3 regions of the Mycobacterium sp. ITM-2016-00316 genome follow, and region 2 is predicted to be linked to each of the others. Evidence: predicted binding sites of a transcription regulator. Region 2 holds the regulator's gene; each other region holds the start of a gene.
The links. The regulator LexA, encoded in region 2, represses DNA repair genes until DNA is damaged. The targets are predictions, from matches to a motif close to CGAACANNTGTTCG.
Positions count from the first base shown of each region.

Region 1: a site for LexA is predicted at 1,420-1,433, ahead of C6A86_RS12625 (DUF222 domain-containing protein). Genes of this name have one in related genera too.
Region 3: a site for LexA is predicted at 1,934-1,947, ahead of C6A86_RS09280 (DUF222 domain-containing protein). Genes of this name have one in related genera too.

Region 1 covers NZ_CP134398.1:2,605,070-2,608,453, forward strand. Annotated here, with positions in the region: gene C6A86_RS12610 (Xaa-Pro peptidase family protein) at 1-186, shown strand, start outside; gene efp (elongation factor P) at 206-769, shown strand; gene nusB (transcription antitermination factor NusB) at 803-1,282, shown strand; gene C6A86_RS12625 (DUF222 domain-containing protein) at 1,438-3,051, shown strand; gene C6A86_RS12630 (hypothetical protein) at 3,080-3,384, opposite strand, start outside.
Region 2 covers NZ_CP134398.1:2,420,936-2,424,319, forward strand. Annotated here, with positions in the region: gene C6A86_RS11615 (hypothetical protein) at 1-1,582, shown strand, start outside; gene lexA (transcriptional repressor LexA) at 1,589-2,263, opposite strand; gene C6A86_RS11625 (hypothetical protein) at 2,296-2,742, opposite strand; partial or broken gene C6A86_RS11630 (organic hydroperoxide resistance protein) at 2,735-3,156, opposite strand; gene C6A86_RS11635 (MarR family winged helix-turn-helix transcriptional regulator) at 3,176-3,384, opposite strand, start outside.
Region 3 covers NZ_CP134398.1:1,943,808-1,947,191, reverse strand. Annotated here, with positions in the region: gene C6A86_RS09285 (CaiB/BaiF CoA-transferase family protein) at 1-223, opposite strand, end outside; gene C6A86_RS09280 (DUF222 domain-containing protein) at 262-1,929, opposite strand; gene C6A86_RS09275 (alpha/beta hydrolase) at 2,092-2,985, opposite strand; gene C6A86_RS09270 (TetR/AcrR family transcriptional regulator) at 2,982-3,384, opposite strand, start outside.

The sequences.
Region 1 (3,384 bases), 180 kb from region 2:
CCGGGTATCGGCGCTTCAGCCGTCGGTACACTGCTTGCTGGCGCTGCGGTCACCGTGGAGCCCGGCGTCTATCTGCCCGGCCGGGGCGGTGTCCGCATCGAGGACACCCTGGTTGTCGGCAGCGAGAGCGCACCTACACCCGAGTTACTCACCCGGTTCCCCAAGGAACTGGCTGTTATCACCTGATCTAGGAGCTGTACAGACCGTGGCATCAACCGCCGACTTCAAGAATGGACTCGTTCTCCAGATCGAAGGCCAGTTGTGGCAGATCACCGAGTTCCAGCACGTCAAGCCCGGCAAGGGCCCGGCCTTCGTGCGCACCAAGCTCAAGAACGTGCTGACCGGCAAGGTCGTCGACAAGACGTTCAACGCCGGGGTCAAGGTGGAGACCGCCACCGTCGACCGTCGTGACGCCACCTACCTGTACCGCGATGGCAGCGACTTCGTCTTCATGGATTCCGAGGACTTCGAGCAGCATCCGCTGTCCGAGGCACTGGTGGGCCGACTCGCCGACTTCCTGCTCGAGGGCATCGGTGTGCAGATCGCCTTCCACGAGGGCGCGCCGCTGTACCTGGAGCTCCCGGTTTCCGTCGAACTTCTGGTCTCCCACACCGAGCCGGGCCTGCAGGGCGACCGCTCCAGCGCGGGCACCAAGCCGGCCACCATGGAGAGCGGCGCCGAGATCCAGGTGCCGCTGTTCATCAACACCGGCGACAAGCTCAAGGTCGACACCCGCGACGGCAACTACCTGGGAAGGGTCAATGCCTGACCGCGGGCGAGCGAAGCGCAGCGGAGCGACGGGATGAGTGACCGTCGTGGTGACCGCGGTCGGCACCAGGCGCGCAAGCGTGCCGTCGACCTGCTGTTCGAGGCCGAGGCGCGCGGGATCACCGCCGCCGAGGCCGCCGACGGCCGCAATGCGCTGTCCCACACCCAGGCCGATATCAATCCGCTGAACCCGTACACCGTGACGGTGGCCCGCGGCGTCACCGAGCAGTCGGCGCATGTCGACGACCTGATCTCCTCGCATCTGCAGGGCTGGATGCTGGAGCGGCTGCCCGCGGTGGACCGCGCCATCCTGCGGGTCGCGGTGTGGGAGCTGTTGCACGCCGAGGATGTGCCGGAGCCGGTGGCCGTCGACGAGGCCGTCGAGCTGGCCAAGGAATTGTCCACCGACGAGTCCCCGGGTTTCGTCAACGGCGTGCTCGGTCAGGTCATGCTGGTGACCCCGCAGATCCGGGCGGCCGCGGCGGCGTTGCGCCCCTCGGAGACCGGGGATTGATGTCCCACTCGATGTAGCGGAGCTTCGGGTGCGAAAGTGCCCGGCTGTCAGTGACTTTCGAGCGGCAGCCGAGTCTCAGAATTTTCTTTGGACTCATTGATCACACCGGTCACTTTTTCGGGTTTCTTGTCGGTGGTCGCACGTATGTTCGAGTCATGATCAGTGATGTGGCCGGCGGCCGGGACGCGGTGCAGCACGCGCTGTCCGACCGCGCCGCATCGGTCAAGGCGCTGCTGGACGCCGATTTCGCGATGTTCGACACCGCCGAACTGCTGGGCCTGCTCTCTGAGCGTGAGCAGCAGGCCCGCGCCGATACCGCGGTCGATCACCGGATCCTGGCCGCCCTGATGGATCGGGCCACCCCGCACGAGATCGGCGGCAAGACCTGGACCGATGTGCTGGCCACCCGCGACCGCCTCAGCGCCACCGAAGCCGCCCGGCGTATCACCGCCGCCCGCGATCTGGGGCCGCGGCACACGATGACCGGCGAAGTGTTGGAGCCGGTGCTGGTGGCGTGCGCGGCCGCGCTGGCCGCCGGCAGGATCACCAGCGGGCACATCGCGATCATCCGGGCCACGCTGAACAAGGCCTCGGCCTATCTGGATGCCACCGCGCGCGGGCAGCTGGAATCCACACTGGTCGATATCGCCGCCACCAATACCCCCGAGACGGTGCAGAAGGCCGCCGATCACGCGCTGGCTCTGATCAACCCCGACGGTGATGGCCCCGACCCGGCACGCCACCGGCGGGGGCTGAGCATCGGTCCCCAGGACGTCGACGGTATGGCCAAAGTGTCGGGTTGGGTGGACGCCGAGTTCGCCGCCTACCTGCGCACCATCCTCGATGTCTGGGCACGCCCCGGGATCAACAACCCCGACGATGAGCAGCCCCAGCACAATCCGGACCCCAACCCACTCGACGAAGACGCTGTCGACACCGACACCGACACCGACACCGAACCCGAGGCCGAGGACGAACCCGAGGACGAAGGCGAGACAGAGGCAGAGGCCGCATCAGCACAGGCCGAACCGGAGGTTGAGCCCGAATCGGAGGTTGAGCCCCAGCCTCAGGCCGAGGTCGAGTTCGAGGTGCCCGAGCCTGAGCAACCCGGGCCCGCCGGCCCACCGGTGAAGTGGGACCCCGACGAATTTCTGCGCGACCCTCGCACTCAGTCCCAACGCAACCACGACGCCATCAAAGCCGTCCTACGCGACACCCTGATGTCGAAAAGGCTCGGCCAACACAACGGCCTACCCGTCACCCTGGTCGTCTCCACCACGCTCAAAGAGTTGGAGGCCGCCGCCGGGATCGCGGTCACCGGATCGGGCACCCTCATGCCGATGCGGGATCTGATCCGGCTGGCCGAACACGCCCACCACTACCTGATCGTCTACCGCCACCACACCGCCGAACCGCTCTACATGGGCCGCTCCAAACGGTTGGCCACCAAAGCCCAACGCCTGCTGCTCTACAACCGGGATCGTGGCTGCACCCGACCCGGCTGCACCCAAGCAGCGTGTCGCTGCCAGGCCCACCACGCCAACCCCAGCTGGAACAACGGCGGACTCACCGACGCACCCGACCTCGGCCTGGGCTGCGGACCCGACAACCAGCTCGCCGAACTGGGCTGGACCAACACCATCGACCCCGTCACCGGCCGCGTGCACTGGCACCCACCACCACTGATGGACACCGGCGGCGACACCCTCAACCACCACTTCCACCCCGAAGAACTCTTCCCACCACCCGATTCCGACGAGGATGGCTGAGCTCTTGATGCATCGAGCTCGGCGGTGACTAGCGGGGGCTGTCGGTCACCGAATGAAGGATGAACCGATCCATCTCGTGCGCAGGCAGATAGGGACTGGACCGCAGGATCACCGTGCGTTGCAGAAATCGCTCGTCGGTCTCGTTGAGCGTGCGGACACCGGTAGCCGGGTCGGTGATGGAGAACCCGTCCACCGAGATGGCGAGGTTGTCGAACGCCGCCTCGGTGCCGGCGTAGCGGCCGGGGTGCGCATTGAGCCGCTCCAGCAGCGCCAGTGGCTCCAGCTCCCGCAGCGCGAATATGTCCATGCCATCGACGAACAGTGGGCGCTGCA
Region 2 (3,384 bases):
GGCCATCAACCAGGCCTGGGATGCCCTCGGTGGTTCGGCCGGCGTGCTCGGAGTGCCCAGCGAAGACGAGACCACCAACGGCGACACCGTCACCCAGAAGTTCACCGGCGGTGAGATCTCCTGGGATCGCAAGACCAAGGCCTTCACCACGGTGCCGCCCGAGCTGGCAGGTCAGCTCGGGGCCATCGAGGTCCCCTCGGACGCCACCTCGTCCATCGCCGCCGCCCGCCGGGCCGCCGGCGGTGCGCTGGGCCCGCTGGGGGCCGAGGAGGGCGCGCAGTACGCGATCGGCGCCGACGGGGTCGGGCAGAACTACGCCGGCGGCAAGATCTTCTACCGCCCGGACACCGGGGCCAATGTGGTCACCGGTCAGGTGCTGGCCAAATACGAGAGTGTCGGCGGACCGACCGGGGACCTCGGGTTCCCCACCGCCAGTGAGGCCGACGGCGGGCTGACACCGCAGAGCCGGGTGGCGACCTTCGCCGCCGCGGACAAGCCGGTGATCTTCTGGACGCCCGATTTCGGTGCGGTGATCGTGCGCGGTGCGATGAACGCGGCCTGGGAGAAGCTCGGTGGGGCGACGGGTGAACTCGGTGCGCCGAAGGGCGATCAAACCGAGAACGGCACCGTCATCAGCCAGCAGTTCAACGGCGGGTCGATCTCGTGGGACAAGGCGACCAACACCTTCAGCACCGAGCCCGCCGGCCTGCAGTCTCAGCTCGCGGGCCTGGAGGTCCCCGGTGCGGACGCGCCGGAGGCGCCGGCCGACGCGCCGGGAGCCACCGGCGGCGGCTCGGGCAGCGGCGACAAGTGGTACTCCTCGCCGTGGTGGTGGCTGCTGGGCCTGATCCCGCTGGTGGGTGTGATCGCGCTGGTCGCCATCGCCGTACTGCGCAACCGGCGCCCCCGCGAGGATGACGAGTTCGGCGACGACCCCTACGAGCGCGGCTACGACGGCGGGTACGAGGACCGCTTCGAGTCCGGCTATCCCAGCCGGCCCGAACCGGCCGTCTACACGCCGCAGAGCCCGTGGGCGTCGGTGCTCCCCGGCGACACCGGCACCGGCAACGATTCCGGCGCCGCCGATGACGAATCCGGTGACGAGGACTACGAGTACGACGAGGAACCCGGCGAGTACGGCTCCGATGAGTACGGCTCCGACGATCACGACGTCGAGGGCGATGAGCTCGAGGAACTGCGTGCGCCGCAGGAGGAGCCGCTGAGTTTCGACCATGATCCGGATGCGGTCGACACCGCGCCCACGCGCATCGAAACTCTTCCCGAGACGTCGGCGGGGCAGTTCGATCCACCGACCATGGTCGTACCCGAGTACGAGCCCGATTTTCCCAGTGGCCGCCACGCCGCGATCCAGGACGAGGAGCCCGAGGACGCCGGCTGGACCTCGATGCGGCTCGCCACCGGTGACCGCTACCGCGCGCCGGAGGGCTATCCGATCAAGGCAGATACCAAGACCGGGCTGTACTGGGCTCCGGGTAGCCCGGGATATCGCGATACCGAGGCCGAGATCTGGTTCGCCAGTGAGGACTTCGCCCGGACGAACGGATTCGTCCGGGCGGACTGAGCGTCCTCAGATCTTGCGGATGACGGTGACGACCTTGCCGAGCACGACCGCGTCGTTACCGTCGATGGGGTCGAACGCCGGGTTGTGCGGCATCAGCCACACCTGACCCCGGGTGCGCTTGAAGGTCTTGACGGTGGCTTCACCATCGATCATCGCCGCGACGATGTCACCGTTGTCGGCGACGTTCTGCTGACGGATGACCACCCAGTCACCGTCGCAGATGGCGGCGTCGATCATGGACTCGCCGACCACCTTCAGCAGGAACAGTGACCCCTCGCCGACCAACTCGCGGGGGAGCGGGAAGACCTCCTCGACAGCCTGTTCGGCCAGGATGGGCCCGCCCGCGGCGATCCTGCCGAGAACCGGGACGAAGGTGGGTTCGGGCAGGGCGTCCGAGCCGGTGACATCGGTGGCCACGACCGGGGTCACCATTTCGTCGGAACCGCGGACATCCACCGCGCGTGGACGGTTCGGGTCCCTGCGCAGGTAGCCCTTGCGTTCCAGGGTGCGCAGCTGATGGGCCACCGACGACGTCGACGTCAGGCCGACGGCATCGCCGATCTCGCGGATGCTGGGTGGATAGCCGCGACTGGTCACGGAGGTGCGGATGACCTCCAGGATGGTGCGCTGACGCTCGGTCAGGCTGGAGCGTGCCTCAGGGGTTTCGGTGCTGTCGCTCATGGCGCCGAATGTAGTCGCCGACGCGCAGATAATCAAACATGTGTTCGAGGCGTGTCGGATCCGCCTGCGCCCCGCGGCACCGCCGTCGACCACAGTGCCCACGCGATCAGCACGGGCTGGAACAGCAGGCGGACGAACCGGCTGGTATCGCTGTTGAGACCGAAACCGTCGGCGTGGTTGACGAATTGCGCGATGTTGCCGGGGAAGATCAGCACGAAGAACGCGGCGAGTAGCCGGCCGACCAGCACACGGTCGCGCCGCAGCAGGGCCAGTCCGACGCCGAGGGTGATCTCGACACCGCCCGAGGCCATCACCACGCCGTCGGCGTCCATCGGCACCCACGTGGGGACCTGGGCCTGGAACTCCTCGCGCGCCCAGAACAGGTGACTGAAACCGGCGAAGATCATGGCGCCCGCAAGGGCCAGCCGCGCGATGGTGCGTGCCCGGGTGGTCGGCGGTGGGGCCGGAAGCTCACTCATCGGCCACCGTCAGGGTGACCTCGATGTTGCCGCGGGTGGCGTTGGAGTACGGGCAGACCCGGTGGGCGGCCTCGGCGAGCTGCTGTGCCGTCGCGTGATCCACGTTCGGCAGGGTGATCTGAGCTCGACGGCCAGGCCGAAGGCGCCGTCGTCGCCGGATCCGAGCACCACCCGGGCGCCGACCGCGGAATCGGAGACGTCGGCCTTCTGCTGGCGCGCGACCAGGCGCAGCGCGGAGTGGAAGCAGGCGGCGTATCCGACGGCGAACAACTGCTCGGGGTTGGTGCCCGCGCCCGAGCCGCCCATTTCCTTCGGGATGCTCAGTGCCACATCGACCTTCCCGTCCGATGTGCGTCCGTGTCCGTCGCGGCCCTCGCCGGTGGCGAGTGCCTCCGCGGTGTAGAGCGTCTTCATGGTCGGTCCTTTCGTGTTGTCACTGCAGGGAATCCAGGTGGTCCACCAGTCCGCGCAGCACGTCGCGCAGCGCCGCGAGGTCACCCTCGGAGGTGTTCGACGACCGCAGCAGCCGTTCGGGTATGCAGGCGGCACGCGCCTGCAATGCTCGCCCGGCGGGCGTCACGGTCACTTCGACGCGACGTTCGTCATCGGCGGCGCGCTGCCGGACCACCAGTCCGCTGTTCT
Region 3 (3,384 bases), 480 kb from region 2:
TCGTGGAATCCAAAGTCAGGGAACGCTTGTTGCGGTTGCACTGCAGGAAGGTGCCGCCCTCACCGCCGTCGGTGACGGCCTGGACCCACCGGTCCTCGCCGCCCTCACGTTTCTCCACGCGCAGGACGTCGGCACCCATATCGGCCAGGATTGCACTGCACCAGGGCGCGGCGATGAATCGGCCGTAGTCGAGTACCCGTATCCCGTCGAGGACCCCTGGCATGGTTGAACCCACCTTCGTCGAATATCCGACTGTAAGTATTACAGTATGGGTTCTTCGTCATCCAGTCCCGGTCGCAGCTCTGGCGGGAAGAGTTCTTCGGGGTGGAAGTGGTGGTTGAGGGTGTCGCCGCCGGTGTCCATCAGTGGTGGTGGGTGCCAGTGCACGCGGCCGGTGACGGGGTCGATGGTGTTGGTCCAGCCCAGTTCGGCGAGCTGGTTGTCGGGTCCGCAGCCCAGCCCGAGGTCGGGTGCGTCGGTGAGTCCGCCGTTGTTCCAGCTGGGGTTGGCGTGGTGGGCCTGGCAGCGACACGCCGCTTGGGTGCAGCCGGGTCGGGTGCAGCCACGGTCCCGGTTGTAGAGCAGTAGCCGTTGGGCTTTGGTGGCCAACCGTTTGGAGCGGCCCATGTAGAGCGGTTCGGCGGTGTGGTGGCGGTAGACGATCAGGTAGTGGTGGGCGTGTTCGGCCAGCCGGATCAGATCCCGCATCGGCATGAGGGTGCCCGATCCGGTGACCGCGATCCCGGCGGCGGCCTCCAACTCTTTGAGGGTGGTGGAGACGACGAGGGTGACGGGTAGGCCGTTGTGTTGGCCGAGCCTTTTGGACATCAGGGTGTCGCGTAGGACGGCTTTGATGGCGTCGTGGTTGCGTTGGGCCTGGGTGCGGGGGTCGCGCAGAAATTCGTCAGGGTCCCACTTCACCGGTGGGCCGGCGGTATCGCACACCTCGGGTTCGGGTTCGGATACGTCGGACATCTCGGGTTCGGGTTCGGATACGCCGGACATCTCGGGTTCGGGTTCGAGTTCACCGTCACTATCGGCGCCGGCCTTGTCCTCGTGCGCGGCCTGGTCCCGGGCCGGCGGCTGGGGCTCGACACCCTCGTCGTCCACACCCTTGTCGTCGACAACCGCGTCGTCGACAACCGCGTCGTCCGCAGCGTCGTCTTCCAGTGGGTTGGGCACCGGATTCTGCTGGGGCTGCTCATCGTCGGGGTTGTTGATGCCCGGGCGTGCCCAGACGTCGAGGATGGTGCGCAGGTAGGCGGCGAATTCGGCGTCCACCCAGCCCGACACCTTGGCCATACCGTCGACGTCCTGGGGACCGATGCTCAGCCCGCGCCGGTGGCGTGCCGGGTCGGGGCCATCACCGTCGGGGTTGATCAGAGCCAGCGCGTGATCGGCGGCCTTCTGCACCGTCTCGGGGGTATTGGTGGTGGCGATATCGACCAGTGTGGATTCCAGTTGCCCGCGCGCGGTGGCATCCAGGCGGGCCGAGGCCTTGTTCAGCGTGGCCCGGATGATCGCGATGTGCCCGCTGGTGATGGCCCCGGCGGCCAGCGCGGCCGCGCATGCCGCCAGCACCGGCTCCAACACCTCACCGGTCATGGTGTGCCGCGGCCCCAGATCGCGGGCGGCGGTGATGCGCCGGGCAGCTTCGGTGGCGCTGAGGCGGTCGCGGGTGGCCAGCACATCGGTCCAGGTTTTGCCGCCGATCTCATGCGGGGTGGCCCGATCCATCAGGGCGGCCAGGATCCGGTGATCGACCGCGGTATCGGCGCGGGCCTGCTGCTCACGCTCAGACAACAGGCCCAGCAGTTCGGCGGTGTCGAACATCGCGAAATCGGCGTCCAGCAGCGCCTTGACCGATGCGGCGCGATCGGACAACGCGTGCTGCACCGCGTCCCGGCCGCCGACCACATCACTGTTCATGACTCGAACATACGTGCGACCACCGACAAAACCGGCCAGGAAGTGACCGATGTGATCAATGAGTCCAAAGAAAATTCTGAGACTCGGCTGTCGCTCGAAAGTCACTGACAGCCGGGCACTTTCGCACCCGAATATTTGCGGGCGCGAGTGATCGAGGGACGATCAGACCGGAGCGAGCACCCGCCGCAGAAACACCAGTTGATCCTCGACGGTCTTGTCGAACCACTCGTTGCCCGGCCAGACGTCGAAGTGGTCGCAGGCATACCGATGCACCTGTGCCCTGGCCAATTCCGCGGTCTTGGCCACCGCGCCGGCGGGGACGAACCGATCGAAGTCGCCGATCTGCACCAATGCGGGGCACGAAATCCGACGGACCGCGGCCTTGACGTTCATCCGCCCCAACTCCATGCCCACCGAGGAATCGATCTGGTTGCGCCAGGTCGGCCCGGCCATCGCCAGATAGCTCTCGTAGGCCCCGGACAGCGTGAGCGCGCCGGGCTCGCCCGGCCTGCCGACGATCGGCATCAGCGTCGCCGCACCGCCCCGGGCCACCGACACCTTGCTGCGCACCCCGGTCGCGGTCCACCGCAACGCGGTCAGCACATCACGCTCACCGATCGCGGCCCGGCCGGCAGCCAGCCCGCTGGTCAGCGGGGTCAACGCGATCACCGCGGCGATATCGTCCCGGTCACCGGCAACCTGAAGGACATGCCCGCCCGACATGGATGCACCCCACAGCCCGATCCTGTCCCGATCGACATCCGGTAGGTCCGCCGCCGCGGCGATCGCGCTGTGGAAGTCGGCCAGTTGCCGTTCCAGCGAGATCGTCTGGCGCGGAGAGCCTTCGGACGCTCCGAATCCGCGATAGTCGAACGCGAACACGTCGATACCGGCCGCGGCGAACCGTTCCGCAAATGGTTCCAGGCCAGAGTCCTTGGTGCCGCCGAATCCGTGCGCCATCACCACGACCGGTCGCGAATGCTCACCGGATGCACGAAAATGCCACGCACTGCAACGTGTTCCGTGCGAGGTGAAGGACAGCTCCTGATAGCTCATCGATTCTCTCCATAGATCGTGCTCAACCACACCGCGGCCGCCCCTTCGATCAGCTGCGCACGCGTCAGCGACCCGCCCAGGATGAACCGCTCCAGCATTCGGTCGTTGAACTCCAGCAGCACCGCCGCGAGGACCGCTGGCTCGGGAGCGGAGCCGGGCCGCTCCGCCCGGATCATCTCGGCCACCGACGGAATGAACGCATCGCGCGCGTCGTCCCAGATCTGCCTGACGGTGGAGCTGGAACCGCGGGCCTCCAGCATCGCGCCGAAGACATGCCGGTACCGGTCGCTGCTGTCGAAGAGCCCGTTCAACATGGTGTACACCCGGTCGCGCGGCGCCCCGTCGCCGGTGGTGAACTCCTCGTTCACGACGAAGATCTCGGTGACCAGACGCTCCATG